DNA from 2 places in the [Clostridium] colinum genome. Region 1 is predicted to be linked to the other one. Evidence: a T-box and tRNA genes for the amino acid it is inferred to sense, from the RefSeq annotation. Region 1 holds a T-box; the other holds one or more tRNA genes.

Region 1 (13,664 bases):
TATACCTATAATAATAAATTTTATGTTTTTTCCAAAACAAATTAATCTTTTAGCAGGAAATATTCATAAATTAGACTTTAATATACCAGCTGTTGCAACTATTGTTTCAAATGATGATAGTGTTATAAATGTAAATAATAAACCATTAGAAGAAAAAAGTAATATAAATCTTAATGAAACGGTATATTTACAGTCAGAAAAAGAAGGTGCTGTAAATATGAAAGTTTCTTTAATAGGAATACCTATAAAAAATGTTACAGTATCTACTTTACCAAACACAAAACTAATACCTTGTGGAGATTCTATTGGTGTTAGGATAGATACGCAAGGTGTTATGGTGTTAGGCTTAGGTAGTGTTATAGGTGAAGATGGAAAAGAATATGAACCTTCAAAAAATATATTACAACCTGGAGATATGATATTAAAAATAAATAATGAAGAAATAGATAGTAAAGAAACTTTAATAAAGTGTATAGAAAATAATGATATTTTAAATATGGAAATAAAAAGAAATAATAAATTAGAAAATTTAGTAATAAAATGTGTTAAAGGTCAAGATGGAAAAAATAAAATTGGTGTATGGGTTAGAGATAGCACTCAAGGTATTGGAACTATAACTTATATAAATCCAGAAACAAAATATTTTGGAGCTTTAGGTCACGGCATTGTAGATGTAGATACAAAAGAAATAATGGAAGTAAAAGATGGCAAAATAATGAAATCAAATATTGTTGATATAAAAAAAGGAGAAAAAGGTTCGCCAGGAGAATTAGTAGGAAATATAAATAAAAATGAAACAATAGGAAATATTACAAATAATACTAATGTTGGTATATATGGCAAAATAACAAATGATGATTTTTTTGATAATAAAAAAGCTACTCCTATTGGGCTTAAAGATAGTGTAGAGATAGGACCAGCATCTATACTTTGTAATATAGATGGAGAAGAAGTTAAAGAGTATGACATAGAAATAGAAAGTATAAATAAATATAATATAGATAATTCAAAATCTATGGTTATAAGAATAACAGATAAAGAATTACTAGAAAAAACAAACGGTATTATACAAGGTATGAGTGGAAGTCCTATAATTCAAAATGGAAATATAATAGGTGCTATAACACACGTTTTTGTAAATGAGCCATCAAAAGGATATGGAATATTTATTGAAAATATGCTAAATAATGAACAAAAACATATAGGATAAACATAAAATACATTTATTATTAATTTATACAATTTAAAATATAGCAGTTGTAATATATAAATTTATATTATAACTGTTATATTTTTTTATTAAATTGAATATAATTTTATAACTTATATATTTTACTATGTTTACAAGGAGAAAAAATATGGACAAGAAGATAGAAAAATTTTGTGAAAAAATAGGATTTGGAATAGCCATAAGTATAATATTAATAATTATATTATTTTTTAATATAAATGAAGTTGCTTTTGGAGAAATTATGCTATATGATACATTGCCTAATTATAAAATAAATGAAGAGGCTAAAGATATATTTAAAAAAGAAGATACCATAATGGCTTCTAACATAGAAAATATGAAAAGTGAAGAAATAGGAGATATAGAGCTTATAGGACTTGATGATATAGATTATGAACATAAAAAAACAGAAGATGAAATAAAAAAAAGTACATCAGTTTCAAATACTAATATAGATTTAAAAAAACTTGAAAATTTAGAAGAGTTAAGAAAAGAATTTTATATAGTAGATTCATCAACAGGTATGTCTAAAGATTATTTCGATGTTAATAAATTTATAAATACAGATTTAAAAATAGAAAAAAGTGAAGATGAACCTAAAGTATTAATTTTCCATACACATCCTCATGAAATGTTTAAAGATAGCTATGTGTATGATATAAATGAGGGTATAGTAGGTGTAGGAGCAAGATTAGCAACTATTTTAGAAGAAGAGTATAATATAAAAACATTACATATAACAAATTCATCTTTTGATATGTTAAATGGAAGTTTACAAAGAAACGGTGCATATGAAAGAATGGAGCCAGTAATAAAAAAAGTGTTAGAAGAAAATCCATCTATAGAGCTAGTTATAGATTTACATAGAGATGGAGTAGGGGAAAATACACATCTTGTAGAAACAATAAATGGTAAACCAACAGCTAAAATAATGTTTTTTAATGGTATATCAAGAATAATGGAAAATGGAAAGTTAAATAATATATCAAATTTACCTAATCCATATATACCTACAAATCTTGCGCTTAGCTTTAATATGCAAAAAAAGGCTATGGAAAAATACCCAAATTTTACAAGAAAAATATACATAAAACCTTATAGATATAGTCTGCATTTAAAACCTAAAACTATGTTGATAGAAGCTGGAGCACAAACTAATACTAAACAGGAACTATATAATGCTATGGAGATTTTAGCAGAACTTATAAATGATGTTATTTTTTCTTAAGTATAAAAAGGAGAATTAATAATGGAATATTTAAAAGATAAATATTATGGATATAAAATAAAAGATAATACATTAAAAAATTTAATGATTGTAATGTTTTTAGGAAGTATTTTAGGTTCATTATTTGCTTGTTTAATAAAAGATAGTAGTATTCAAAAATTAGATATATTTATAGATAGTTTTGTAACACAAAATAATAGTATAAATTTTAATTTTATATATTATTTTGAAGTATTTTTTAAAGGTATAAAATATTTTATATTTATATGGTTTTTAGGGTTTATACCTTTAGGAATTATATTTATATATTTAATAGTATTTTCTAAAGGATTTTTTATTAGTTTTACAACAGCATTATTTTTTAATGGTTACTATTTAAAAGGATTAGAATATATTTTTAATATATATATTATAGAAAATATAGTAGTCATTATATTAATATTTTATATATCATTTAAATCAATAAATTATTTTAAAAATAAAAGAATTGGGTTAAAAATAGATATAAAGCAATATATAAAAAATCTTTTAGTATGTATTTTTATAAATATGATATTATTTTATTTTATTGTATAAATTTTATATAAAGAGCATTATAAAAACTGTACTTAGATTTTATAAGTACAGTTTTTATAATGTTAATATATATAAACAAAAAAATAATTATAAATTGTTAGCTTTATAGTATATTAAAAATTTTATCTTTACTTTATAATTATAATTTTGGAATTTTATAATATAGTATATTTTAAAATTTATGATTTTGATACAATGTTTTTATTATTTCATTATTTTCTTGTCTATTTCTTCTTTTATATCGTGTAAGAATATATCTAATGGTTTAGAGCCTAAATCTTCACCACGGCTTTTAATAGAAACTTCACCAAGTTCTGCTTCTTTTTCACCAACAACAAGTAAAAAAGGAATTCTTTGTAACCTAGCTTCTCTTATTTTATATCCAATTTTTTCAGCACGATAGTCAACATCTGTTCTTATACCATTATTTTTAAGTTTTTTAACAACATTTTCTGCATAATCGTGATATTTTTCAGATAAAGGTAAAACAATAGCTTGAACTGGAGCAAGCCAAGTAGGGAAATTGCCAGCATATTTTTCAATAAGCATAGCTAAAGTTCTTTCATAACAACCAATAGATGTTCTGTGTATGATAATTGGATTTTTCTTTTCACCATCTTTATCTACATAAGTCATATTAAACAATTTACCTTGTAAAAAGTCTATTTGTACTGTTATAATAGTGTCTTCTTTACCGTGAACATTTTTAAATTGTATATCTAGTTTAGGACCATAAAAAGCAGCTTCTCCTTCTGCCTCTGTAAAATTAAGACCTATTTCATTTAAAAGCTCACGCATAACATTTTGAGTTTCTTCCCATTGTTCAGGAGTTCCTTCATATTTATCTTTATTGTTAGGGTCCCATTTTGAAAATCTATATGTTACATCATCTTGTATACCAAGAGTAGTCATCATAAAGTTTATCAAATCTACAGCACCTTTAAATTCTTCACCTAATTGTTCTTTAGTACAAATGATATGTCCTTCAGATATAGTAAATTGGCGAACTCTTATAAGCCCATGCATTTCCCCAGAAGATTCGTTTCTAAATAGTGTAGAAGTTTCACCATATCTAATAGGTAAATCTCTATAACTGTGTTGTTCAGCATTATATACAGTATATTGGAATGGGCAAGTCATAGGTCTAAGAGCAAACACTTCAGTATCATTTTCTTCATCTCCAAGAACAAACATACCATCTTTATAATGTTGCCAATGTCCAGAAATTTTGTATAAATCATTTTTTGCCATTAAAGGTGTTTTTGTAAGGCTATATCCTCTTTTTTCTTCTTCATCCTCTACAAAACGTTGTAAAGTTTGAACTATTTTTGCACCTTTAGGCATTAAAAGTGGTAAACCTTGGCCTATTTCTTCAGATGTAGTAAATATACCAAGTTCTCTACCTAAGCGATTATGGTCTCTTTTTTTAGCTTCTTCTTTTTTTTCTAAATATTCTTGTAGCTCACTTGCTTTAGGAAATGCAGTTGCATATATTCTAGCCAACATTTTATTTTTTTCGCTACCTTTCCAATATGCACCAGATGAACCTTCTTCATTTAATATTTTTATAGCTTTTAAATATTTTGTGCTTAAAAGGTGAGGACCAGCACATAAATCAACAAAATCACCTTGTTTATAAAAACTAATAACAGCATCTTTAGGTAAATCATTTATAAGTTCAATTTTATAAGGTTCATCATTTTCTTCCATTAACTTTAAAGCATCTTCTCTAGATAATTCGAAGCGTTCTATTTTTAAGTCTTCTTTTACTATTTTTTTCATTTCTTTTTCTATTTCTATAAGCTCTGTTGAAGAAAAAGGTTCTCTATCAAAATCATAATAAAATCCTTCATCTGTAGCAGGTCCTATAGCTAATTTAGCATTAGGATATAATCTTTTTACAGCTTGAGCTAATATGTGAGACCCAGTATGTCTAAATGCTTTTTTACCTTCTTCTGTATCAAATGTTAAAAGGCTTAAAGAACAATCTTTTTCTATTATTGTTCTTAAGTCACATACTTTTCCATCAACAAGACCAGCAAAAGTATTTCTAGCCAATCCTTCACTTATATTTTTAGCTATATCTAAAATACTACTGCCTTTTTCAAAACTTTTTATTGTTCCATCTTTTAAAGTAATATTAATCATAATTTAAATCCTCCTTATAATAATTTTGAGCTAATATTATTATTTGTATTAAATAATTTATTATTATAGTTTTATATATTTATTGAGATTTATGATTTAAAAATTTATATTAAAAAGCCCCATTTTCCATAGAAGGAAAATGGGGCGTAATATACGCGGTTCCACCCAATTTCATAGTAAAAACTATATCTCTTATTGTCTTTAACGAAACAACCCGTGCTTTATTAGAGCCATTACTCAAAGGTAGTTTTCATTTATTTTTAGTTAAGATACTTTCAGCCTAAGGTATCTCTCTCTTTGAACATCAAAATAAACTACTGTCCTTATCTCAAATTTAAATATGTATATATTATATCATTAAAAAATATATTGTCAATATTATTTATTAAATATAACACCTTTTTTAGATAAATTTCTTTGGGTATCAAATATATATTTAGATAAATCCTCTTGATATTTTTTAGGTATATTTTCAAATTTACACTTATAAGAATATCTATATTCTTCACCTAAATTAGATTTTTCTTTGTGTATTATAGTACATATAGCCACTACGAATAATTCATCAACGTTTATTAATATTTTTACATGTTGTCCTTCTTTCAAATCTTCATTAGCAAAAAATTTAATACCACCACTACTTATATCAATTGTTTTAGCTTTATAAAATAAAATATCCGTATTTTTTAAAGTATCTTCATTACAATTTTCTACAATATCATATTCAAAATTAAGACTTACCTCTAATCTAAAACTAGCTCTTCTTTGTAATTTTTCACTTTTATCTAAAATTTCAACTTTTACTAAAGCTATGTTATCTTTTACAGTGTATGAGATTACTTTCATAGTATTTTTAAATAGTCCATTATTTGTTTTAAACATTATAGAATATTTTGTGCTATTAGATAATTTTACTATGTTGCCATTAGACATAGGAGCTAATATTATAGCTTCTTTTTCAGATACGAATTCTTCTAATTTAGTTTTATGAGAGTATGCAAAATCTTTGTCATTTAATTGGCTTATTTCTATAGGTATCCCTGTTTTCAAATTTAAAATAGAATCTAGTTTTTTTTCTTCTTCCTTTTTCTTAAATAACCCCATAATTATCCTTTCCTATTTATTATTTATTTTCCCTTTTTTAGATAATATTCTTTGTGCATCAAATATATGCTTTGTTATAAGTTCTTTAAATTTTTCAGATACATTTTCAAATTTACACGTATAATAAAATTTACATTTTTCTTTATTTTCAATGTCTTCTTCAGATTTATCTATTATAGTTGCTAATATTATTATAAGTTTATTTTTTATATTTAGTAATATTTTTATTTTAGAATTTAAATCTATATTTTCATTAGTTTTAAATTTTAAACCTCCACTACTTATATCGATAGTTCTACCTATTAATTTAATATCATTAATAGAATTTGGACATAATAATTTATTATTTGTAACTATTGTAAATTTAAACTCTAAGTCTATATTTAATCTAAAACTTTCTCGTCTTTGAATTTTTCGAGTATTACTTAATAGTTTTATTTTTATTATTGGCATATCATTGTATATGTCATATTCTAAAACTTTCATTTTATTTTCAAATAATCCAGAGCTAGTTTTAAATGTTATTTCATATTCAGTTTTTTTATCTATTTTAACCATATGACCATTTTGGGATTTAGGCATAATGATAATAACTTCAGTATCTGATAGTACAAAAACTAATTTACTATACATATGAATTTTATCGTTACTTTCTAGTGATATTTTTATAGGAGTGCCATATTTTAAATGTGATATACTTTCTCCATTTTCTTTTCTGTCATGCTTAAATTGTCTAATAAAATCCATTTTTAAATAAATCCTACTTTCTTTTTGACCTTTCTTAAGGTTTTATTAGCTATATATTCAGCTCTTTTAGCTCCATCTTTAATAGCATCTTCTAAAAATATTTTATCTGATAATATTTGTTTAAATTTTTCTTGTATAGGTCTTATTTCTTCTATAACAACTTCTGCAATAGCTTCTTTAAAGCTACCATATCCAAAGTTACTAAAATATTTTTCAGCATCTTTAATAGTACTATTTGTTATAGCACAATATATATTTAATAAATTTTTTATACCAGGTTTATCATCACTATATATAATTTGGTTGTCAGAATCTGTAACACTTCTTTTTATTTTATTTGCTATTACTTTTAAATCATCTAATAGATAAATAACATTATTTTCATTATCTGCATCAGATTTACTCATTTTTTTAGTAGGGTTTTGTAAGCCCATTATTTTAGCACCTACTTTAGGTATATATATTTCTGGTATAGTAAAAATATCACCATAAATATTATTAAATCTTATAGCAATATCTCTAGCTAGTTCTAAATGTTGCCTTTGGTCTTCACCAACAGGAACAATAGAAGTTTGATATAATAAAATATCTGCTGTTTGTAAAACAGGATAAGTAAAAAGCCCAGTTGGTATGTTATTACCCTGTTTTTGAGATTTATCTTTAAATTGGGTCATTCTAGATAGTTCGCCCATATAGCTATAGCAATTTAATATCCAACCAAGCTCAGCATGTGCAGATACATTAGATTGTATATATATTAGATTTTTAGTATTATCAAGACCAGCTGCAAGGTATAATGCTAATAATTCTTTAGTATATTTTCTAAGCATAGTAGGGTCTTGTCTAACGGTTATAGCGTGTAAATCTGCTATACAGTAAATACAATTATATTCTTCTTGCAAAACGTTCCAATTTTTAAAAGCACCTAAGTAGTTACCTAGTGTTGGTTTACCAGATGGTTGCATACCACTGAATAAAACTTTTTTATTTTCAGTCATATATAATATTACCTCCTTATGTTTAATTTATCTAATATTTAAGTTGTTATCGAGATATATAATATTATTATCTAAAATAAATTTTAAAAATTGTTTTTCTTCGTCCATTTCTAGAGATTTAAAATTACCTTTAATAAATCTTCTTTCTACATATTCTATTCCATTTAATGTAGCTTTGAATTGATATAAATTATTATTTTGGTTTTTATGTGTTGTTACATATATATTATCTTCATTAATTATAACGTCATTTCCCATACCTAAATAAACACTATTAGATAGAGGTTTATACATATCATATAGATTTATATAAGATATTAGAGTATAGTTATTATCGTTTATATCTGGAAAATAAAAAATTTTATTAAGATTAAAGTTTTGTGTTTTAATATCTACAACAACATTATTATTATAAATACACTCTTCAAAATAAGGTTCTTTATTTTTATATTTATTTATATTTATTTTAGATATAGTATATAAATTATTACCATCTATAATATTTTTGTAAAAATCTCCATTATTTTCTATAACTTTAACAGTTTGTATATTTTTTCTATCAGATATATCATAAATAACCGTTTTAAGATTACTATCCATATATGTTATAATAAATCTGTTATCTGTTATTTTTATATCTTTTATGTTATTGTTTATTTTTTCAACTTTAAAGCTAAAAATTTCTTCTTTATCTTTTGTTACAAAATAAACTTCAATAAATGCTTGATTTACATATATATTATAGTTGTTAGTTTTCTTTATAATAATAGGATTATTATCTTTTAGTAAATTAGGTAAATCATTTATATTTAATAAATTTTCTTGTGGAGTTTCTAAATTATTTTGGGTATCTAACGCATATTTATTAGATAAATGTCTTAAATTTTCATTATTACCAACTATAGGTAATTGTTTTACTTGTTTTTCTAGTTCTTTTAAAATATTTAATTCTTCTATTGGGTCAAATAAATTAACCATATTACTAATAATAATTAAGTCATCATTATAAAAGACCTCTTTATCAAATATATCGGCAAAGCTTCTAAGAGGTATATAAAATCTATCATTTATTATTTTAGCTTTTGTATCTATTTTTATAGTTTCTTGACTTGTATTATCTATAATTTGTATGCTTGTACCATTATTAGAAAATATTATAGCTTTATTATATAACCTTATAATAGTTTCTTTAGTTTGTTTAGAAAAACTAATATTAGCACCAAAGGCTGTTTGTAAAAATTTTGCTGGTATATAAACTTTTCCGTCTTCAATTATTGGTACCAGAGTAGAATCATTTTCATCTATTAAAAATTGTTTTTCATTTATTATAATTACAGGACTATTTATTGCTAACACAACAGAATTTTTAAGTTTATCTTCTGCTGTTAGTTCATTTGGTAAAGGCTCTATTGCATTTGTTTTTTTAGATGATAATTGTATTAATAAAACTGAACTTAATATTAAAAAATAAATAATTAGTATATTTAATATGATTTTATTTTTCATAAAATACCTCCAAACAAAGGTTTGTAACAATTTTTATATATTTTATCATATATTTATATATTTTTCAAATAGTTTTAATACAATTTTTATTGTTTTTATAATGTAAATATATTTTAATAAAATTATAGATTATTTTGTATTTCTATATAAAATTAATACTACAAAAATATAAAAAAATATATATTTAAAGAAAATATTGTTAATTTTATTTTTAAATTATTACATTTTTATTTCAAATAGTATATATATTGGAATTATGTCAAATTTTCTGCTATAATAATAAGAACTAGAAGAAAAATTATGGAGGCTACTTATGTTTAAATCAAAAAATATTTTTGTTATTGTGTGTACAACTGTTTTTATTATTATGTCAAACATTTGTGTATTTTCGGCACCATATGTTAATTTTAAAATAAGTTATGATGGTAAAACTTATACATACAACAAAGAAAAAGTATATTTATACGTTAATGATAAAAAAATAGAAAATTTACCTTTAGAACCTATTATTATTGATAATTACACACTTGTACCGGCAAGAGAAACATTTGAAAAAATAGGAGCAACTGTTACTTGGATTAAAAATACTGAACAAGTTCAAGTAGTATATAAAGATATAGTTGTTCTTATGAAAATAAATGATATTAATGCTACAGTTAATGGTAAATTATTTAAAATGAGTATACCACCTAAACTTATAAATGGAAAAACAATGATACCAGTTAGATTTGTAAGTGAAGCTGTTGGACTTGAAGTAAAATGGGATAATAAAACAAGAATAATAAATATTAATGAATCAGTAATTAAAGATACAACAACAGAAACAACATCAATTACAGAAACAACAACTCAAGTAAAAAATCAAGAAATAATTATAGAAAAAATAGACATGCCAGATTCTGATGAGCGAACATTTGCAATATTTGCTAATAAAAAAATTGATAAATTTGAGCAAATAATATTAGAAGATGGTTCGGTTGCTATCGATATATATAATTGTAAAAATAATATAGTAGAAACATCTTTAGAAAGTATTACAGAATTTGTATCTAATGTTACTATAGAAAATAAAGAAAATAATGTTACTAGATTTATATTTAAAACGAAAAGTTCTGTTTTAAATAATAACTTTTTATCTGAAGATGGTAAAATATTATATGTTAATTTTGGTGGAAATCCGATTAAAAAATTACAATTATTTAATGATGGAACAAATGATATATTAAAAATATATGGAGAATTTGCACCAGATATTAATATAAGAAAAAATGATTTTAATGATAAAATTAGCATAGAAATAAAAAATTCAGCTATTGTAAACTTAACAGAAGATATTAAAGAAACTAAATATATTGAAAATATTGATTATAGCAAAAGCACAAATATTATGGTAAATATAGAGGCTAATCTTAAAGAAAATGTTGATTTTTCTTATAAAAAAGAGGATAATGTAACAACTGTTACTTTAGGTTTAAACATAAATAAAGATAATAATGTAAATAATAATACAACAAATGATAATACAAATATTGTATCTGGTAGACAATTTAAAATAGAAAAAAAATCTTCTATATCTATTGATATAAATAATGTTAAACATACAGATAATTATTTAAATAAAGAATATATTCTTACTTTTGATAAGGATATAACTTCCTTAATAGCCATAGGTGAGTATAAAGTAAATAATGAGCTTGTAGATACAATTACAGTACAAAATGTTGGTGGTGTTACTCAAATTGTTCTTAAATGTAAAAAAATAACAGCAATTAATGTAACAGAAGACAATAATTATATTTATATTAATATGCTTTTACCTAAAGAAAAATATAAAAATATAGTTGTTATAGACCCTGGTCACGGAGGAGAAGCTCCAGGTACATCTGGTAATGGGCTTATTGAAAAAGATGTAAACCTTGAAATTTGTCTTATATTAAATGATTTATTTGAGGCTAATAAAGATGTTAAAGCATATTTTACAAGATTAGAAGATGTAAATCCAAGTTTTGTAGATAGAACTAATATGTCTAACGAAGTAGGGGATATGTTTATATCTATACATCAAAATGCATCTGGAAATGGCTCTACAGGACCTAATGGTACAGAAGTATTTTATTTAAACCCTAATACTAGTGATAGAGGTATTACAAGTAAGGCAATGGCAGAAATATTGCAAAAAAATCTTTTAAAAGATTTAGGACTATTAGATAGAAAAATAAAAACATCTAATTTAATTGTTCTTAGAAATAACAAAGTGCCAGCTGTTTTATGTGAAATAGGATTTTTAAGTAGTCCATCAGATGCAAGTAAGCTAGCACAAAGAGACTTTAAAGAAAAAGCAGCTCAGTCTATTTATAATGGTACATTAGAAATATTTGAAAAATATCCAAGTAAAAGATAAAATACTAAATTATAGTAAAAATACACTACAAGTATTAGTAAAATTTAATATTTGTAGTGTATTTTATTTATATATTTATTATGAAAACATATATACAATTTATGATTTTTTATTAGTAATTTTATATTTTTTATTTGTAAAATATTTTAATTATTTATATTTTTATATCACTAAAACGGTAAAGAACAAAATTAAAATAATTTATCACAATATAAAAATAAACCCAGTTATCATATTAAAGATAACTGGGGAAAAAGATAATAAAAAATTATTTCATAGAATCTTTAGAACCTAAAACATTTTCAATTTTATCTTCTACTAATTTTTGGATAAGCTCTCTACTATCACCTAAATATCCTCTAGGGTCGAAAGCAGAAGGATTTTCTCCAAAGAATTTTCTAATACCTGCTGTCATAGCAAGTCTTAAATCTGTATCCATATTTATTTTACATACAGCCATACTAGACGCTTTTCTAAGCATATCATTAGGAATACCGCTAGCACCATCAATTTTACCACCAAAATCATTGCACATTTTTACGCAATTTTGGTCAACAGAAGAAGCACCGTGTAAAACGATAGGGAAATTATGTATACCTTCAGATTCTAATTTAGCAGTAATATTTTCTAAAATATCAAATCTTAATTTAGCTTCACCTTTAAATTTGTAAGCACCATGGCTTGTACCAATAGCAATAGCTAAAGAGTCTACGCCTGTTCTTTTGATAAAGTCAACAGCTTGTTCTGGGTCTGTGTAAGTAGCATGTTCTTCAGAAACATTAACATCGTCTTCCACACCAGCAAGCATACCAAGTTCAGCTTCAACTACAACACCTTTAGAGTGAGCATAGTCTACAACTTCTTTAGTTTTAGCAACATTTTCTTCATATTCAAAATGAGAACCATCAAACATAACAGATGTAAAGCCAGCATCAATAACTTTTTTTACTGTTTCTAAGTCTGGACCGTGGTCTAAGTGTACAGCAATATCTATACCAGTCTCTTCGATAGCAGCATTAACCATAGCCATTAAATATTTAGGACCAGCATATGCTAAAGCACTTTTAGAAACTTGTAAAATAACAGCAGAATTAAGTTTTGCAGCTGCATTTACAACCCCTTGTATGATTTCCATATTATTGATGTTAAAAGCACCGATAGCATATTTACCTTCGAAAGCTTTTTCAAACATTTCCTTAGTAGTTACTAAAGCCATTTTATTATCTCCCTTCAAAAAAACATTTTTGTAATATAATTATAATATATTTTTAATATTAATACAACAGTTAAATTAAATTTTATCCAAAATAATTTAATAGCTATTTAATGTATAAAATTTATGATATAATAAAATAAAAAGGAGAGATACTTTAATGATATATATTTTTTTAATAATATTTTTAATATTAATAGATTTAATAAGCAAAAGGTATATTAATAAAAAATATAAAATAAATGAAGAAAAAAGTTTGTATAAAAATAAAATTTATATTCGTCATATAAAAAATGAAGGGCTTGCTTATGGAATTTTAAAAAACAGTAAAAAATTAATATATATAATAGTTTTTATATGTACATTACTTGTAAGTATATTATTTTATTGTGCTTTTAAAGAAAACTCTAAATTAAAAAAGATAGCTTTTTCATTTGCTTTAGGAGGAGCCTTAGGAAATTTTATAGAAAGGATAAAAAACAAAAGTATAACAGATTTTATATATATAAAAT
Region 2 (20,958 bases), 530 kb from region 1:
ATCTGTAAATTTATTATTATTCTCTGGTGTTAAACCTAAAAGATTAACAATCATAATAGTAGCATCTGCTCTTTTTGTATTACCATTAGGATTAAATTTACCATTATCTCCATTTATAATACCAGCAGTAGATAATTTATCAATATGAGCCTTTGCCCAATGATTATCTTTAACATCTGTAAAGTCTTTAGCTTTACCTTCTGTTTTAGGTAATTTTATAGTATCTACACTAATTTTTTTATTTGGTTTATTTTCTTGGTTTATTTCTGTATTATCAGTTTTATTTTTTACACCTATATTTGCACTACTACTATTAAATTGCATACCTTTTACACTATTTTTCTCAGAGCTAACAGTTTGTGAACCATTGCTAGTAACAAGATTTACTTTATCTGAGCTTGAATTTTTAATAGCATCTATAACATTATCTTTGCTAATATTATTAGTTTCAACTTTATTAATTGTTGTAACTTCGTCAAAAATATTAGGTTTAACTTCAATTTTTTCAGTAGTATCTTTACCTAAATTAACTTCAATAACATTTGTAGATGCAAAAGCTTTATCAGATATTTTAGTCACTTTAGGTAAATTAACTATTCTTAAATTGCTAGCCCCTTCAAATGCATTTACACCTACTGTTTTAACATTTTTAAAATTTGCAGTTATAATGTTTTTATTACCTTTAAAAGCATTATCTGCAATAGTTATTACATTATTTGTATGTCCTTCTAAATCCTTATCTGTTAAATTAGTAATAGGTGTTCCAACACCAATTTGAGTTAATTTATAGTTACTGCCATTTAAAGTGATTACACCATTTTTAAAGTTACTATCATCAACCATTTTAGATTTTAAATTTGTATTTGTAGGCTCAAATCCTGTTAAAGCAACTTCTTTTTTCTTTTTATCTAACATTTCAAATTTATATGTCCCAACATTTGTAGTAGATACAATATTTTCTTCTGCCTTATCTACTAATACGGTAGGAGCTCCAAAATCACCTGTTAATTTATCTTCAAGAGCTTTTCTATCTTTTTCAGAAGTACCAGCCGGTAATATAACTGTTACTACTAAGCTAAAAGCATCTTTTTCTATATTATCTATATATTCTGGTTTATACGCTGGTAATTTTATAGTAACTGGTTCTATATTACCTATGTCAAAGGCTCTACTTCCTATACTTGTAATCTCTGGAAGAACTACTTCTTTTGGTATAGTAGCTTGAGCAAATACTTTATCTTCTATACGAGTTAAACCTTCTTTAAACTTAAGATTTTTAATAGTTGAACCATAAAAAAATCCATCACCCATTATAGTAGTACCATTATGAGTAAGATTTTCTATAATACTCTCTGCAAACGCAGTATCTATAGATTCGAAATCTTCGAAATCTTCAAAATCTCCTAAATCATCTTCTAAACCTAATTCAAGATCTTCATCTTCGTTAATTTCGAAGTCATTTTTTATGCTAATATCTTTAACATTAGATAAATCTAAATTTTTAATAGTAGTATATTTAAAAGAATGGTTTTGTCCTGTAAACTCATCTGGTAAATTTAAAGTACCTATTTCTGAAAATTTTGTTTCAGAACTAAAAATTTCACCATTAAATGCATCTGTTGCAAATGTATTTGCATTTATATTTAAAACACCTATTTTAGAATTAAAAAAAGCTCCATTAGCACCTTTATAGTCTTTAGGTAATGTTAAAATTCCTATTTTAGTATTAATAAAAGGTGTGGATGGAATATCTGGTCCATCATCATCTTCTTCTTTTTCATATTCTGGATTAACCTCAAGTACTTTACATTTGCTTAAATCCAACTCTCCTATATTAGTATAATTAAACTCCATATCATCTATAATAGCATTATCACCTAATACTAATTTACCTTTTACTGTGATACCTTTATATTCATCTGTAAAATAAGTACCTCTAAAAGCTCCATTAATTTCTTTAGCTTTTTTTAGTAATAAATCACCATTTATTGTTGCTCCACGAAAAGTAAATAAATTTAATTTCGAAACCTCTGGTAATATTAAATTTCCATTTATTGTACTTCCCCAAAATGCATTTTTACCTATTTCAGTAACTTTTGGAAATATTAAATAATCTTCAATTGTAATGTCTCTAAATGCATTTGCACCTATCTTCGTTACTTTTTTAAATTTTGAAAATGAATATATTAAATATTGATCAACTGCTATAGCATTTTCTTGTTCTGGGTCTTTGTCTTTATCTATTTTATAGTAGCGTAAAACACCTTCATTACCATAATTGTTATCACTATCATTACCAATTTGTGTAATAGGAACTTTTACTTCTTTTTGTCCATTATCTTGTACTGAATCACTTATTGAACTCGCTTCACTATTTTTTTCAGATGTTTTTATAACTAAATTTCCTTCTTTATCAATATTAGCCATAAAAGGTAACTTATCATTATCCTTCTTTTCTATTTCATCATTTAAATTTGAATTATTTGAAACTATTCCTATAAAAATAGCTTCAAACTCACTTTCATTATTTTCACTAATTTCTACTGGCTGAGCATCTTCTTTATTTTTAGGTTTTACAAACTTAAATAATAATCTATCTACTGTAACAGCATAACTATATTCAGTTAATTTTATACTCTCTGGATTTTTAATGTCAATATACTCATAATAATCTTCTTCATATCCATCATCATATGTATCTTCTGCCTTAACAATATTAAGACTAATTCCTCCAACAGTAGCTATACTTATTGTAGCTAAATTAACCGTCATACCAATAGCCATAGCTTTTATAGCTTTGCTTGATATATTTTTTTTCATCTAAAAATCCCTCCATAAAAAATAAAAATTAATTATAAAAATAAAAGAAAAAATATATTAATTTACAATTTAATATATTTATCCTTAAAATATTTCATAAATCATTAAAATTACAATTATATAATATATATATAATTATATTTTGTCAATACATAAACTACTATTAATTCATTGTCAAAATATGTTATTTTTAAATAATAATATATAAAATTTTTTTATAATTATTTAAATTAAATAAACTATATACACTTTTAAATTGCTTATTATATTTTTTCACAAATATTTGAAAATAATTTTCACAAAAATAATTAAAATTTATACTTATTTTTATTATTTTAATAAAATTTTATTTATTTTTAACTTTGCATAAAAAATAATATAATTAAAAGGCTATAGACAAAGTCTATAACCTAAAATATATTGTTATTCAATTATTTAGTATTAATTAAAATATCATATAATTTTGACATAATAGTAGCCATTTCTGCTCTAGTAATATTATCTGTAGGGTTTAATTTACCATTATTACCTGATATAATACCAGAATTAAGTAATATAGCCACGCTTTCATTTGCATAACTAGAAATTTTATTTATATCACTAAATTTATTTAATACACTAGTATCCGTATTAATATTTAAATCTAAACCTTTTAATATTTGAGCTATCATAACCATAGTATCTTGTCTAGATATAGCTTGTTCTGGATTAAACATACCATTAGCTCCATTAACTACTTTATAAGTAGATGCTGTGCCTACATAAGGTGCATAATATGCAGAAGAATCAACATCTATAAATTTATTATTAGTTTCTGGTTGTAAACCTAAAAGTTTAATAAGCATTACTGTAACATCTGCTCGCTTTGTTTTAGAATCTGGATTAAATTCTCCATTATTTCCATTTATAATACCAGCTTTAGATAACTTGTCAATATATGGTTTTGCCCAATGTTTATCAGAAATATCTAAAAATACTTTAGATTCATCTGATAATATAGGTAATTTTATATCACTAATAGATAGATTTTTATCTTCTCCAACTTTTTGACTATTTTGTGTATTAATAGCTTTATCATTAGTGTTTGTAATTTTATCACTTGTAATGCCTATATTAGCACCTGTTCCATGTGTAAATGAGTTTCCTAATATACTATTTGGATTTGCTCCTGTGCTATTATTAATTTCATTAACAATTTCTTTATTATTATTAACTTCTAAAATAATATTATTAGATTTAGATTTAGATAATGCTGTTTTTACAACATTTTTACTTTCTTTGTTAGTTTTTATTTCCTTAATAGTTGAAACACCTAAAAAAGCACTACTAGGTATATTTACTTTTGTAGATAACTTACTACCTAAATCAACTTTAATAATATTTGTATTAGAAAAAGCATTTTCTCCAACATTTGTTACAACAGGAAGGTTTATCTCATTTATAGTTTTATTATCTTTAAAAACATTATCTGAAATAGTTGTTACATAAGATGTGTTATTTTTTAAAGCTTCATTTGTAATTTCTAATAAAGGTTTATCATTTCCAATTTTTGTTAAATTATATGTATTACCATTATAAGTTAATTTTCCATTAATAAAAGAAGTATTATCATCTACATTTCTTGCAAATCTAGACTTATTTGATGGTGTAAAATCTATTAGTGTAATTTCATTATATTTTACTCCACTTTCAAATGTATAAGTACCTACATTGTTTGTAACAACTACAGTATCGGCAATAAAATTAATATTTTTATTATTTAATTTATTTTTTAAGTTTTTAATATCTTCATTACTTGTACCAATAGGTAAAAGTAATGTAACTTTTTTTCCATTTTGTCCACCAAAAGCATTAGCATCTATTGTTGCAAGATTATCTTTTGAATATTTTGTTAATCTAATAGTAGCTTCGTTAGTCAAATCAAATGCATTTGCTCCAATAGTTGTTGCATCTACTATTAAAGTATTTTCAAATGTACTTCCTTTAAAAGTATTAGCTGGTATGTTATTAACACCTGCTAAAATAATATCTCTAATTTTAGAATTTGCAACTGCACCAGTTGTTCCATCTTTTATTGTAGGAATAGTAGTATTGCTTAAATTTAAAGTACCATTAATAGTTGAATTCTCTAAAATCTTATTATCATCACTTACCTCTAAATTAGCACTTGATAAATCTAAACTACCGTTAATAATAGAATCTTTAAAAGCATTCTTCATTATTGTGTCATTAGAAAAATCTAAGTCACCATTAATATTAGAACCTTTAAAAGCTCCTTCTTTTAACTCTTTAATATTTTTAAAAGTATCATTTGTTACATTAATATTAGCTTCGCTAAATGCAAATGAACTAATCTTATTAGTTTTAGAATCAAGGTTTAAGTCTTTTATAGTTGCTTTTTCAAAAGTCTTTTCACTTAACTCATTTGGTGTTGTTAAAGGTATCTTAGTTAAATCTAACTTTCCAACTTTAATTCCCGCTAAAGAAGATTTATCTAAAGTAGTAGTCGATGGTAATTTTAATTCGCCGTTAACAATAGTAGGGTTTAATCCTTCTGGTATATCATCAACACTATTACCTAACCCATATTGACTTAGATTATCTACACCATCACCAGAAAATTTAGACAAATCTAAATTACCATTAACTATTAAATTTTTAAAAACATTATTAGCTTGATTATAATCAGTAATGTTTATTCTTAAATCAATAATTAAATCTTTACCAATATTAGCACCTTTTAAAATTTCATTACCTACAATATTATTTTTTGCATTTGAGCTAATATTAAAACTTCCTTTTATCTTAGCATTTTCAAAAACATAATTCCCTAATGTAAGTTGAGAAGAAGCATCTCTAGAAGTAAGTAAATTTTTACTTGGTTCATTAATAGTTACATTTAGGTTACCCATTATAGTTGCTCCTTTAAAAGCAGAATCTTCTATATGACTAACAGCTGGTAAAGAAAAATCTCCTTTTATTGTAACATTTCTTAATGCATCCTCTTTAATTTCTGTAACTAAAGTAGAAGCATTTGTTAAAACATCACCATCAACAAAATTTATTTTTTTACCTGGTTCATTATTAGCTATTTCAACCACATCAAAAGTATAGCATTTATTAGTACAAACTGTTAACTTACCATCAACTAATCTACCTGCAAAAGGATATTCAGAACTTTTTGTTTTTGCACCCCAAGATCCTACACTAGATATTTTCCCAACTAAAGTTGCTGTATTTTTATTATTCTTAGAATTAACCTTAAATAATAATCCAGAATTAACAACAATATAGTCACCTTCCTGTACTCCAACTCTTGTATTATCTATTGAACCAGGAGCTACTGCATCTAAATTTGAAGCATAAGCCTTTACAACTGTTTTATCTATAGCACCGCTTATAGCTAAAGAACTACCTATACCAATGGCTATACCCATAGCCATAGCTTTGATAGCTTTTTTTGAAATATTTTTTTTCATATTAAAATCCTCCATTAAATATGAATATTAACTTCAGTTAATATTTAATAATTGTAACTAAAACATATAGTATGTAATTAAGTTTATAATTATATATTACATATATATCCATAGTTTGTCAAATAATATATTTTAGAATCAGTCTAAATAAAAAATACCTATTTGTAATTTTTAATCATCCTATTTAATTTTATAAAATATTTTTATCATTGATATTTTTTTATATCAATAATAATGATAATTAACCTCTAAAAAATAAAAAACTACTCTTAACTTATTAATTTACTTTCTGATATAAATCAAAACCACCCGTTTAACGGGTGGTTTGCTCAAGCCCTATAAGGGCTTTTTTATTGTTATAAGCCTCTAAAGAGGCACTGAATGGTCTGACAATTACACTACTATTTCTTGGCTGCCACTAAAAGTGGCTATTTTTTTGCCTACTTACTCTGGATACCCATAAATGGGTCTATATATTCTTTTAAACTTATTTGGTCATTTGCTATATCTTCTTCTAATTGATTTTTTATGTATTCTTTTATTGCATTTTGATTTCTACCTACTGTATCTACATAATATCCTCTACACCAAAAATTCCTATTCCCATATTTATAATTTAAGTTTGCATGCCTATCAAATATCATTAAGCTACTTTTACTTTTTAAATATCCCATAAATTGTGATACACTTAAATGTGATATTTCTACTAACATATGTATATGGTCTTTACAAGCTTCTGCCTCTATTATTTTAACCCCTTTCCTTTCACACAGCATTCTTAATATTTTCCCTATATCTGCTTTTATCTTTCCATATATTTCTTATCTCCTATATTTTGGTGCAAATACTATATGATATTTACATCTCCATTTAGAATATGATAAACTATTTATGTCTTTCATGACAAAACCTCCTATTATTTTATTTTTGCTTGCCAGACCAATTATATTCTATCATAGGAGGTTTTTACTTTTCTATAAGAGTTTTTACCTACCACCAGCTATGCTGGTGGTTTAATCAATCCTATTCGGCGACAATAAAATTTAGGACTATCTTTAAAATGATAGCCCTAAATTATTATTCTACTATTTCCAATTATTTTAAAGTAACTTTAGCTCCAACTTCTTCAAGTTTAGCTTTGCAGTTGTCTGCATCATCTTTAGAAACGCCTTCTTTAACGATTTTAGGAGCACCGTCAACGATTTCTTTAGCTTCTTTAAGACCAAGACCAGTTAATTCTCTAACAACTTTGATGATTTTAACTTTAGCATCACCAGGAACTTCAGTTAATTCTACATCAAATTCTGATTTTTCTTCAGCAGCAGCACCGCCACCAGCAGCAGCTACTACAACACCAGCAGAAGCAGATACTCCAAATTTTTCTTCACAAGCTTTAACTAATTCGTTAAGTTCTAAAACAGAAAGCTCTTCAATAGCAGCCATAAATTCTTCAATTGTTAATTTAGCCATTTTATTTTCCTCCATAAATATAAATTTTATTATTTTTTAATTAATTATAATTAAGGTATGATTTTAATCTTAAAACTAAAAAATATAATATTTTAGTTTATAAAATTGTTATAAATACCTATTTCAATATACATATCTTAAGATTAAGCTGTTTCTTTTTGTTCAGCAATAGCTTTAACCACACGAGCAAATGCTCCAATAGGACCTTGTATACTGCCAAGAAGTCTTGAAAGAAGAACTTCTCTTGATGGAATATCTGCGATAATTTCCATACCTTTTGTGTCATAGTAAGTACCTTCAATAACACCTGCTTTAAACTCTAAAGCTTTAGCTTCTTGTCTAAATTTATTTAAGATACCAGCAGCAACTGTTGGGGCACCATAGCAAATAGCTAATGTGCTAGGACCTTCTAAATGTTGGCCTAAGCTTTCAAACTCTGTACCTTCAATAGCAAATCTCATCATAGTATTTTTGTAAACTTTATAGTCTACACCAGCTTCTCTTAAAGTTTTTCTAAGTTTAGTGTCTTGCTCAACAGTAAGACCACGAGCATCAACTAAAACTGCAGAAGTAGCTTTAGAAAGCTTTTCTTTAATTTCATTAACTATGACTTGTTTTTGTTCTACTTTAGCCATTTTTTTACCTCCTATAATATTTTTAAGGCAAAAGCCTAAGTAGCCGTATAAAATTAAACACAAAAAACCCTGCAAAGACAGCAAGGATAAAATCTTCGATTATAATTCCTCGGTAGGTTGCAAAAGCATTACGTAAAAACACCTACTGTCTACGGCACTTATTACATAATAATATATTTTTAACATTATGTCAAGATAAATATTTAATTTATAAACTATAACTATTAATATTCTTATTTTACTTTAACAACTGTTTAGGGTTTATTAACTTGACTTATATGTATATATATGTTAAAATTTTATTTAAGTTTGCTGGCATAGCTCAGCAGGTAGAGCACTTCATTGGTAATGAAGAGGTTCGGCGGTTCAAATCCGCTTGTCAGCTTTATTTATATAATTTTTTCATAGAAAGGAATATAATATGAGTACAGGTGATATATTAATTATTATTACACTAATAGTTGGCGTTATATTAGGTATATTGGTTTGGGTTAATAGAAAAGCTATGAAAAAAATGGGCGACCATCAAGATATGATAAATCGCTCAAAACAAACAACCACTATTTTTGTTATAGATAAGAAAAAAAGTAAAATAACAGACGTTAATATGCCTAAAATGGTTACAGAACAAATGCCTAAAATATATAAATTTTTAAAGCTTTATTTTGTTCAAGCAAAAATAGGTCCTCAAATTTTAACTTTAATATGTGATAAAAAAGTATTTAACGCTATAACTGTAAAAAAGAATGTAAAAGTTGAGCTTGCTGGTATATACATAGTAAATGTTGTTGGTATGAAAACAGATAAAGAGCTTAAAGAAATAAAAAAAGCTAAAAAAGCTAAAGAAAAAGAAGAGAAAAAAAATAATTCTAAATAAAAACTATATAATACATACTAAAAATAAAGTACAAAATAGTTTTCAATTTATATTTTTAAATGCTTTATATTATGTAAAAATCTAATAGGGCTAAAGCCCTTAAAAATATTGATTTTTACATAATATACTCATCGTAATCACAAATTATTATAATCAAAACCACCCGTTAAACGGGTGGTTTGCTCAAGCCCTATAAGGGCTTTTTTTGTTGTAAGCCTCTAAAGAGGCACTGAATGGTCTGATAATTACACTACTATTTCTTGGCTGCCACTAAAAGTGGCTATTTTTTTGCCTACTTACTCTGGCTACCCATAAATGGGTCTATATATTCTTTTAAACTTATTTGGTCATTTAATATATCTTCTTGTAACTGATTTCTTATATATTCTTCTATTACTTTTTTATTTCTTCCTACTGTATCTACATAATATCCTCTACACCAAAAATGTCTATTTCCATATTTATACTTTAAGTTTGCGTGCCTATCAAATATCATTAAGCTACTTTTACTTTTTAAATATCTCATAAATTGTTAGACACTTAAATGAGGTAGTATTACTAACATATGTATATGGTCTTTACAAGCTTCTGCCTCTATTATTTTAACTCCTTTCCTTTCACACAGCATTCTTAATATTTTCCCTATATCTGCTTTTATCTTTCCATATATTTCTTGTCTCCTATATTTTGGTGCAAATACTATATGATATTTGCATCTCCATTTAGAATGTGATAAACTATTTATGTCTTTCATGACAAAACCTCCTATTATTTTATTTTTGGTTCCCAGACCAATTATATTCTATCATAGGAGGTTTTTACTTTTCTATAAGAGTTTTTACCTACCACCAGCATAGCTGGTGGTTTAATCAAGCCTATTCGGCGACAACAAAAAGGGTGTAGACAAAGTCTACACCCTAAACTATATGATAAATATTTATCATATAGTTTTTTTATTTAAATTTATTATCAAATTTTCCCCAGTATAAAACTTTAATATATTATATTTAAGATGCATAATATATTTTTTTATTATTAACATTTACGGTTGATTTGCTCCTTAATGCTTTTGCAACTCTTAAAATACCATAGCCTATAAAAATAACTGAATATAAAGCTATCTCAAGTGTTTTTTCAGATGCTTTTGTTCCAAATAAAACCATAGTATGAATATATATAAGGGCAAAAAATGGGTATGCCATTCTTTGTATATTTTTCCATGTATGATATTTCATCTTTTTCCTTACATTTTGAAAAGAAGTAATCATTAAAGGAAGCATCATACAAATCATTATTACACTAATAATAGCAGCAATAAAATATTTTAATTTCATATCTTGTGGATGTGTAAATAAAGTTATAAAATGTTTTTTACCTGTAAATCCATAAACAAAATTATGACTTAAAGTAATAATACAAGCTATTATAGAAATTTCTCCACGAATTTTATACAATTTTTTAGTTATAGCCCATTTTGAATTTAATATTCCAGTATACATAACTATAATAAATAAAGCAGTAGAAAATGCTCCTCGTTTAAAAGGATTTACAATATAATGTGTAAACCATTCTGGAAATACTTCCTTTAATTTAAACTGATAGTAAATACCAATAGCAATTACTAAAATTACAGATAATGAATAAAAGAATTTTGGATATTTTTTTATTTGATTACCTAAACCTAAAACGAAAAGTAAAGCTAATACAAGTGAAAGAACTGGATACATATTTACCTCCTTAACCAAATCTTATAATTTTAAATTTAATTGCGACTTATTTAGCAAAAATTATAAACTTAAACTAAAATTATAATAATTACTAAAAATTATTTTTGTTTTTAACATAATTATAAATTAACTTAATAGCAACTTTTGTTAGAATTTGCTAACAGAAGTATAATATCACAAATGTATATATATGTCAACAATTTTCTACAACTGTATTTTATTTTGCAAAAAATAATTAATAATTTAATATTAAAATTAAAAGTCTTTCCTAAATATAATTATAATTATATAAATAAAAAATAATAAATTTTAAAAAATTTTTTTATTTTGTGGAACAAAAAAAATAAAACATCCGTTTAAGAAATTATAAATCAAAATATAAATTATTATAAATATAAGGAGAAGATTTTTATGAAAAAAAATATTAAAAAAATTATACCTATGATAGCTATTGCTACATTAATGACAACAACTGTTTTTGCTAATAATGAACCTAATTTACAAAAACAAACTTTAGAGCAAAATAATACTAAAGAAAATGAAATATATATTAATGGTGAATTATTAGAAAATTATAGTGTATTAAAAGAAAACGATAAAAATTTAATACCTGTTAGAGCAGTATTTGAAAAACTTGGATATAATGTAGAATACGATACAAATACTAAAACTATAAATATGACAAAAGCACCACACTTTATTACATTTTCTACAACAAAAGATGCTTATACATTTTCAAGAATGGCTCCACAACCTTTAGGTCAAGCACCTATTGTAAAAAATGGTGTTACTTATGTTCCAATAGAACTATTTAATTTAATTGGTATAGAAATAGAATTAACAACTAATAATACATTATTTATTGGAGAAAAACCTAACAATACAGAGCAAAGAAAAAAACAAATTATTATTAAAGATATAAATGAAGAAAATAATACTATTACAATACAAGACCCACAAAAAGGAGAAGTTGTATTAAATATAAAAGATGTAAAAATTGAATATAAATCTGATGATAAAAACCTTATGATAGGTCAAGCATTAGAAGTAGAATATGGTGATATTATGTCTGCTAGCCAACCTCCTATTAATACACCAAAAAGTGTAAAAGTTGTGGATAAAATTTCCTACGGTGAAGTATTAAATGTGGAAAAAGATGACGATAACAATACAAAAGTACTATTTAAAGACGAAGAAAAAGGTGAAATTATTTTAAATATAGCACCAGATTTTAAAGTAGAATATACAACAAAAGATACAAGCCTTAAAAAAGGCCAATCATTAGAAGTAGTTTTAGGCAAAGCTATGACTATGAGCATACCTCCTATGACAACACCAAAAATGGTAAAAGTTGTAGAAAATGTAGACACAGATAATACACAAAATCAAACTATAAATGGTATAGCTACTATTAAAAATGTAGATAAAGAAAATAAAACTATTTTAGTAACAGATGAAAAAATGGGCGATGTAGTTTTAAATTTAAATGATGATGTAAAAATTGAATATAAAAATGGTCAAGATTTACACGCTTATAACTGGTTAAAAGAAGGACAAAAATTAGAAATAGAATATAGCCCTATTATGACAAGAAGCCTTCCACCAATTAACAATCCTATTAAAATTACAGTTTTAAACTAATTATAAATATAAAATAAAGACTTTTAAAGTGTATCTTAAATATTTTAGGTTTAAGATACATTTTATTAGTCTTTTTTATTAGCTACTATTAGCACTTTATGTTATTTTATATATTGACAAAATAGTTGGTTTATTACATACTAATTATATTATAAATATATAAATTAAGGTGATAAAATGAAAAAAACATTAGCTATTATAGGTGGTGGTGCTGTTGGTCTTTCATCTGCTATACACGCTCACAATTTATCAAAAGATAATATAAACATAATAATACTTGAAAAAATGGATAGAGTTGGCAAAAAAATATTAGCAACTGGTAATGGCCGCTGTAACTTTACAAATATTAATACAACATATAAAAATTTTTATGGTAAAGATAAACTTTTTACTAAATATTTTTTAGAACAGTTTTCACCTCAAGACACAATAGAGTTTTTTTATAGCTTAGGTGTTTTACACACAGTTTTAGAAAATGGAAAAGTTTATCCATATAGCGAACAAGCTTCTAGCATATTAGATGCTCTTAGAAATAAAATAGACAGTTTAAATATACCTATAAAAACAGAATTTGATGTAAAAGCAATAAATAAAAAAAAATCACAGTTTAAAATAGTATCTACAAAAAATGAAACTATTTTAGCAGATAAAATAATATTAGCAACAGGTGGAGTTGCTAGTCCAAACTTAGGTTCAAACGGCAGTGGCATAAAAATATTAAAATCTTTAGGTCATAGTTGTACAAGCCTTACGCCAGCTTTGGTACAGCTAAAAACTCCTCCAGAAAAAGTAAAATCATTAAAAGGTATAAAAATAACAGGTAATTTAAAAATGTATAATAATACTACATTTTTAAAAGAAGAATTTGGAGAGATACTTTTTACAGACTATGGTATATCTGGGCCACCTGTTTTTCAACTTTCCACCTTGTTTGCAAGATATAATAATTTAATAGCATATATAGATTTTATGCCAAATTTTTCACAAGAAAAAGTTTTTAAAATATTAAAAGATAGAAAAAATATATTAAGTTATACCAATATGGAAAATTACTTTAATGGTCTTTTAAACAAACGTTTAGGAAATATTATTGCTAAAAATAGTGGTATAGAAAAGTTATCTTTTTTAGTAAAAAATTTAACAGATGATATGCTTAAAAATATGGCTTATTTAATAAAAAACTATAAACTTCCAATTTTAGATACTAACGGGTTTAATAATGCTCAAGTAACTGCCGGAGGTATTAACACTGATGAATTTAACAATAAAACTTTAGAATCTAAAATAATAAAAGGATTATATTGTGCCGGTGAAATATTAGATGTTGTTGGAGATTGTGGTGGATTTAATCTCCAATGGGCTTGGTCCTCTTCCTATGTTTGTACAAAGGCTTGCGTAGAAGATATTAATTAGAAAGGAAAAAAAATGATAAGAATTTCAAACATAAAATATCCTTTAGAAAAAGAAATAACAGAAAATGAACTAAAGGCTATTATTTGTAAAATTTTAAAATCAAATATTAATGATATATTAAATATAAAAATCTCTAAAAAATCTATTGATGCAAGAGAAAAACGTGGTGGTTTTTATGTCCTCTCTTTAGATATTGATATAAAAGATGAAAAAAAATATTTAAAAATAAAAGATGTTTCAAAAGTTGAACCTTTTACATATACTATACCTAAAAAACAGTGTAAAAAAAGCCCTGTTGTTATCGGTTTCGGTCCTGCTGGACTTATGGCAAGTTTAATACTTGCTCGTAGTGGGCTTAAACCTATTATTATTGAACGTGGTAAAAGTGTTTATGAACGTAAAAAAGATATAGATAATTTTTGGCAAAGTGGCAATTTAAATGAAAACTCTAACGTACAGTTTGGAGAAGGTGGCGCTGGCACATTTTCTGACGGTAAGCTTACAACTGGTATAAAAGATTATAGATGTAGAGTTTTGCTAGAAGAATTTGTTAAGGCTTCTGCTCCAGAAGAAATATTATATAGGGCAAAGCCTCATATAGGTACCGATAAGCTTATAACTATGGTTAAAAATATAAGAGAAGAAATAATTTCTCTTGGTGGATTAGTTTTATTTGAACATAAAATGATAAATTTATTATCTAAAGATAATACTATAACTGGTGTTACTGTTGAAAATATTAAAACTGGAGAAACTTTTAATATTAACAGTGATAATGTTATATTGGCAATAGGACACAGCGCTAGAGATACTTTTGAGCTTATAAACAATAAAAATCACCCTATTGAAAAAAAACCTTTTGCCGTTGGTGTCCGTGTAGAACATAGTCAAGAATTTATAAATAACGCACAATATGGCAAATTTGCTTGTTATTTACCACCGGCCGATTATAAACTTGCGGTAAGGCTACCTAACAATAGAGGCGCTTATACTTTTTGTATGTGTCCTGGAGGGTATGTTGTAAATGCCTCTTCTGAAAAAAATAGGCTTGTTACCAATGGTATGAGCTATTTTGATCGTAGTGGAAAAAATGCAAATAGTGCTTTATTAATTGAAGTATATCCTGAAGATTTAGATAATAATAATATATTATCTGGTGTAGATTTTCAACGAGAGCTTGAACAAAAAGCTTTTATAGCTGGTGGTGGTAACTACTTTGCACCTGTTCAAAAGATAGGTGATATTTTAAAAGAAGTAGCCTCTACTTCTATAGGCAACATACAACCGACATTTAAACCAGGGGTTACTCCGTCAGATTTTAAACAAATTTTCCCTGACTTTATATATCAATCTATTAGACTTGGGCTTATAGAAATGGATAAAAAAATAAAAGGATTTGCAGATGAAAATGGTCTTTTGACTGCAATAGAAAGTAGAAGCTCTTCACCTATTAGAATTATTAGGGATAAACAAACCTTACAATCTATAAAATATAAAGGGCTTTATCCTTGTGGTGAAGGTTGTGGATATGCTGGTGGTATTGTATCTGCTGGTGTTGATGGTATAAAATGTGCCGAGGCTATTATTAATAGTTTATAATATTACTAGCACTCTTTTAAAAAGAGTGCTAATTTTTCTTGACATTTCATATTTATAGTATTAAAATATAAATAACATTTAAATTTTAGGAGGTATAAATAATGAAAAAAGGTAACCTTTCAATAAATAGCGAAAATATTTTACCAATTATAAAAAAATGGCTTTATTCAGATTCAGATATTTTTATTAGAGAGCTAGTGTCTAACGGTTGTGATGCTATAAATAAATTAAAAAAATTATCTAATATGGGTGAGGCAAAGCTTAAAGATGATGAAAAATTTAGCGTTAGAGTAGTGCTTGATAAAGAAAATAGCACTATCCAGATTATAGACAATGGTATTGGTATGACTACCGATGAAATAGAAGAATATATCACACAAATAGCTTTTTCTGGTGCTAGTGATTTTGTTAATAAATATAAAGACCAGCTAGAAGACGGCGGAGATATTATAGGACATTTTGGTCTTGGATTTTATTCTGCATTTATGGTGGCAGATAAAGTTATGATAGATACTCTTTCATATAAAGAAGATGCTAAGCCTGCCAAATGGATTTGTGATGGTGGTATAGAGTATGAAATAGGCGAAAGTGATAGAGCAGAGCGTGGGACAACTATTACACTTTTTGTAGGAGAAGAAGGTAAAGATTTTTTAAATCCATTTAAACTTCGTGAAATTTTAAATAAATATTGTTATTTTATGCCTATTGAAATTTTCTTTAAAGATTTAGAGGCAATGAAAAAAGAAGCCGAACAAGAAAACGAAAATGACACAATAGATGAAAATGATATAAAAGAGCTTTTACCTATTAACAAAACTAATCCTTTATGGTTAAAACAACCTAACGAATGTAGCGACGAAGAATATAAAGAATTTTATCATCAAGTATTTTCAGATTTTAACGAACCTTTATTTTGGATACATTTAAATATGGACTACCCTTTCAAACTTAAAGGTATTTTATATTTTCCAAAATTAAAACACGAATTAGACTCTATTGAAGGTCAAGTTAAACTTTATAATAATCAAGTATTTATTGCCGATAATTTAAAAGAAGTTATACCTGAATTTTTACTACTTTTAAAAGGTACATTAGACTGTCCAGATTTACCTCTTAACGTAAGCCGTAGCTTTTTACAAAATGACGGTTACGTTACAAAAATGAGTAAATATATTACTAAAAAAGTTGCTGATAAATTAAATAGCTTATTTAAAAAACAACGTGAACAATTTGAAGGATTTTGGGACGATATAAGCCAATTTATTAAATATGGTTGTCTTAGAGAAAAAGATTTTTATGAAAAGGTAAAAGATAGTTTATTATTTAAAACTATTAATAATAAATATGTAACTTTAAACGAATATTTAGAACAAAATAAACAACATCACGAAAACAAAGTATTTTATGTTACAGATGAAAACCAACAAGCTCAATATATAAAAATGTTTAAAGATAACAATATGGACGCCGTTATTTTAAACACTAAACTAGATAATCCTTATATGTCTACTTTAGAAATGTATAATCAAGGTATTAGCTTTGTTAGAATAGATAGTGATTTATCTGATACATTAAAAGATAACTCTAAAGAAGAAGATAAAGAAATTAACGATTCTTTAGAAACACTATTTAAAAATACTTTACAAAAAGGTGATAACTTAAAGATTAAAGTAGAAAGTCTTAAAGCTACTGATATATCTGGTGTTATACAAATTAGCGAACAAGCTAGAAGAATGGAAGAAATGGCTAAAATGTATGGTATGAATATGCCTTTTGGTGCTATGCCTTCTGAAGAAACATTAGTTTTAAATAGCAATAATAACGTTGTTAAACTTCTTCTTAAAATTAAAGATGATGAAACTAAAAAAGATAAAACTAATTTAATATGCAATCAAATATATGATTTAGCTACAATGAGCCACAAACATCTTGATATGAATTCTATGACTAGCTTTATAGAACGTAGTAATAAAATATTAGAGATGCTTTTAAATAATAATATATAATAAGGGTGTAGACTTTGTCTACAGTCTGATATAATAACTACAAGGTTAAAGACTTTTGTCTTTAGCCTTAATTATTTTTTATAAATTGTTGAATAAATTGTTATATTCTGTTAAACTAAGATAAAAATAAATTATAATAAAGAAAGACTTTATAAAATGAACCAAAAACAATTTTTAAGAAATAGCTATATGAATATACGTTCTAATTTTCCTAATACCTATATTAATTCTATAAGCCAAGCTATATCTAATAATTTTTTTAATTTATCTATATATAAACAAGCTAAAAATATTTTTATATATTTAAGCCTAGAAAAAGAAATAAACACACAGTATATAATAAATCAAGCTAAAAAAGATAATAAAAATATATATTGTCCGGTTATAACTTCAAAAAATACTATGATTTTTAAAAAATATAATGAAAAAAATCTTATAAAAAATAAATTTAACATTTTAGAACCTTTATATGAAAAAGAAAAAATTAGTGATAATACAACAATTATTATTGTTCCAACTATTATATATAATAAAAATAAATATCGTATAGGATATGGAGGAGGATATTATGATTATTTTTTAAAAAATAACATATGTTTAGCCTCTGTTGGCATTTGCTTTGAAAGTTTTATATGTGATTTTAATCCTGATTATTATGATGAAAAAGTAGATATTATAATTACTGAAAAAAATGTATACTAAAGAAAGGAAAAATATGAGTTTTAAAAAAATATCTAAAATTCCCACTAAAGAAGAAATATTTGATTTATTACCTTTAGATAAAAATTTAAAAAATATAAAATTACAAAATGATAAAGAAATAAAAAATATATTATCATCTAAATCTAATAAAATGTTAGTTATAATAGGACCTTGCTCTGCAGATAACGAAAAATCTGTTTGTGAATATTTAGATATGCTTTATAAAATAAATGAACAAGTAAAAGAAAAACTTTTTATAGTACCTAGAATATATACCAGTAAACCTAGAACAACTGGTGATGGCTATAAAGGTATGATACACCAACATAATATTAATAGTAGCCCAAGTATGAAAGATGGAATAATAGCTATAAGAAAATTAGATATAAAAATAATAAAAAATTATGGTTTTCCCATTGCCGATGAAATGTTATATACTTTTTCATATCCATTTTTTGAAGACTTATTAAGCTATGTAGCTATTGGAGCTAGAAGTGTAGAAAATCAACAACATAGAATTATGGCAAGTGGTATAGACTGTGCCATTGGTATGAAAAACCCTATAAATGGTGATATATCAACTATGTTTAATGCTATATATACCGCTCAAAAAACTCATAATTTTATTTACGATGGTTATGAGGTAAATACAACTGGTAATATATTTACACACGGTATTTTAAGAGGTAGTGTAGATTTAGACGGAAACCATTGTCCTAACTATTATTATGAAAGTCTTTTAAATATAGCTAATCTATATAATAAATCAAACTTAAAAAATAAATCTTTAATAATAGATGCTAATCATTCTAACTCTGGCAAAGTTTTTTATAAACAACCAGAAATAGTAAAAGATGTATTAAAAAGTATAAATAAAAATAATGATTTAAAAAATATTATTAAAGGGTTTATGATAGAAAGCTATATAAAAGAAGGCTCAGACTGTACTGGTAAAACATATGGAAAATCTATTACAGATCCTTGTCTAAATATAGATGATACAAAAAAACTATTGTTTAATTTAGCCGAGTATATATAAATTTATAAAAAATAACATTTTTAAAAGGCTACAGATAAATCTGTAGCCTAAATTTATAGCTTTTTGGGTGTTTTATTTATGTAACCATAAAGCAACATATGCTTTATAGCTTTATTATTTAAAACTAAAATTTATAATGTATTATTCCATTTCTTTATAAAGTTTTTCTAGGGCTTTTTTTTCTATTCTAGATACATAACTTCTGCTTATACCAAGCTTTTTAGCTATATCTCTTTGTGTAAGTTCTTCCCCATTTATAAGTCCATACCTAAGCTCTATTATAGTTTTTTCTCTCCCACTCAAAACTTTTCTTATTTTTTCATATAATACTTTGCTTTGCATTTTTAACATAACTTCTTCATCAATACTAACGCTTTCATCGGCCACTTTATCTTCTAAAGTTACTTCATTTCCGTCTTTATCTACCCCAACTGTATCTTGTAAATAAACATCTTTGTTATGTTTTTTGCTAACCCTTATATACATTAATATTTCATTTTCAATACATCTAGCTACATATGTTGCTAGTCTTATACCTTTATCATTTTTAAATGTTGTAATACCTTTTATAAGCCCTATTGTTCCAATAGATATTAAGTCTTCACTATCTTTTTGATAGTTAGTATATTTTTTTACAATGTGTGCTACTAGCCTTAAATTTCTTTCTATTAGTATATTTTTAGCTTCTATACTACCATCTTTATATTCGTTTAAATATTTTTCTTCTTCTTCTACTGTTAATGGCTTAGGAAAAGTATTCCCACCTGTTATGCAAGAAAACATAAAAAAACAATTAAAAAATGAAAAAAGCAAAAAAACACCCCCAGCAAAAGCTATTTTATATAATATGCTAAAGATGTTTGTTTTGTGCAAGTCTAAATAAAAATTTATATAATAATAAAAGTGTGGGTTCCCACACTTTTATTAAGGTAGTAGATAAAAAAGCTAATTTAGGCTAAAGCACCTAAAAATCTAACTTTTGCACAATACAAGGAACCTTGTCTTGTTATTAGAATTTTTATTCCTGTATAAATTTTTTATACAAGAAACTAAAAAATTAACCTAAAACATTATTATTGTTCCCAATTATGATATACATTTTTTACATCATCATCATTGTCTAAAAGTTCTAATAGTTTATTCATTTTTTTAATGTCTTCTTCATCTGTTAAAACTGTATATGTTTGAGGTATCATACTAACCTCTGCATCTATTATAGGTATATTAGCTTTTTCTATTGCTTCTCTAACTGCAGAAAAATCTTCTGGGCTTGTTATTATTTCATACCCTTCTTCTTCTTCGTTAAAATCTAAAGCTCCAGCATCTAATGCTATCATCATAAGCTCATCAGATTCTATATTATCTAATTTTTCAACCATAATTTGCCCTTTTTCATCAAACATAAAGCTAACGCAACCTGTTGTACCCATATTACCATTACCTTTTGTAAAAGCACTTCTAACATTAGCAGCTGTTCTATTTTTATTGTCCGTTAGTGTTTCTACTATAACAGCAACACCTTTAGGTCCATAACCTTCATATACAATAGC

Evidence for each region. A T-box is a leader RNA that pairs with one kind of tRNA and senses whether it is charged. The one in region 1 lies ahead of thrS (threonine--tRNA ligase), so its partner is inferred to be a tRNA-Thr.
Region 2: it has a tRNA-Thr gene. The T-box ahead of thrS (threonine--tRNA ligase) is inferred to sense a tRNA for this amino acid. The anticodon was not compared.

What each region holds. Positions count from the first base shown of each region.
Region 1 covers NZ_OW712331.1:1,369,232-1,382,895, reverse strand. The annotation lists gene spoIVB (SpoIVB peptidase) at 1-1,210, shown strand, start outside; gene NBW53_RS06840 (stage II sporulation protein P) at 1,359-2,459, shown strand; gene NBW53_RS06835 (stage II sporulation protein M) at 2,481-3,035, shown strand; gene thrS (threonine--tRNA ligase) at 3,240-5,183, opposite strand; T-box leader at 5,321-5,522, opposite strand; gene NBW53_RS06825 (flagellar brake protein) at 5,562-6,287, opposite strand; gene NBW53_RS06820 (flagellar brake protein) at 6,300-7,034, opposite strand; gene trpS (tryptophan--tRNA ligase) at 7,037-8,032, opposite strand; gene NBW53_RS06810 (stalk domain-containing protein) at 8,060-9,538, opposite strand; gene NBW53_RS06805 (N-acetylmuramoyl-L-alanine amidase) at 9,852-11,939, shown strand; gene NBW53_RS06800 (class II fructose-bisphosphate aldolase) at 12,208-13,155, opposite strand; gene lspA (signal peptidase II) at 13,313-13,664, shown strand, end outside.
Region 2 covers NZ_OW712331.1:1,893,846-1,914,803, forward strand. The annotation lists gene NBW53_RS09190 (S-layer homology domain-containing protein) at 1-2,820, opposite strand, end outside; gene NBW53_RS09195 (S-layer homology domain-containing protein) at 3,252-6,299, opposite strand; partial or broken gene tnpA (IS200/IS605 family transposase) at 6,740-7,201, opposite strand; gene rplL (50S ribosomal protein L7/L12) at 7,395-7,769, opposite strand; gene rplJ (50S ribosomal protein L10) at 7,913-8,404, opposite strand; ribosomal protein L10 leader region at 8,456-8,577, opposite strand; tRNA gene NBW53_RS09215 (tRNA-Thr) at 8,716-8,789, shown strand; gene NBW53_RS09220 (hypothetical protein) at 8,826-9,281, shown strand; partial or broken gene tnpA (IS200/IS605 family transposase) at 9,574-10,035, opposite strand; gene NBW53_RS09230 (ferric reductase-like transmembrane domain-containing protein) at 10,289-11,008, opposite strand; gene NBW53_RS09235 (copper amine oxidase N-terminal domain-containing protein) at 11,420-12,649, shown strand; gene NBW53_RS09240 (BaiN/RdsA family NAD(P)/FAD-dependent oxidoreductase) at 12,827-14,062, shown strand; gene NBW53_RS09245 (NAD(P)/FAD-dependent oxidoreductase) at 14,075-15,661, shown strand; gene htpG (molecular chaperone HtpG) at 15,763-17,667, shown strand; gene NBW53_RS09255 (5-formyltetrahydrofolate cyclo-ligase) at 17,824-18,369, shown strand; gene NBW53_RS09260 (3-deoxy-7-phosphoheptulonate synthase) at 18,383-19,408, shown strand; gene sigK (RNA polymerase sporulation sigma factor SigK) at 19,550-20,191, opposite strand; gene NBW53_RS09270 (YebC/PmpR family DNA-binding transcriptional regulator) at 20,482-20,958, opposite strand, start outside.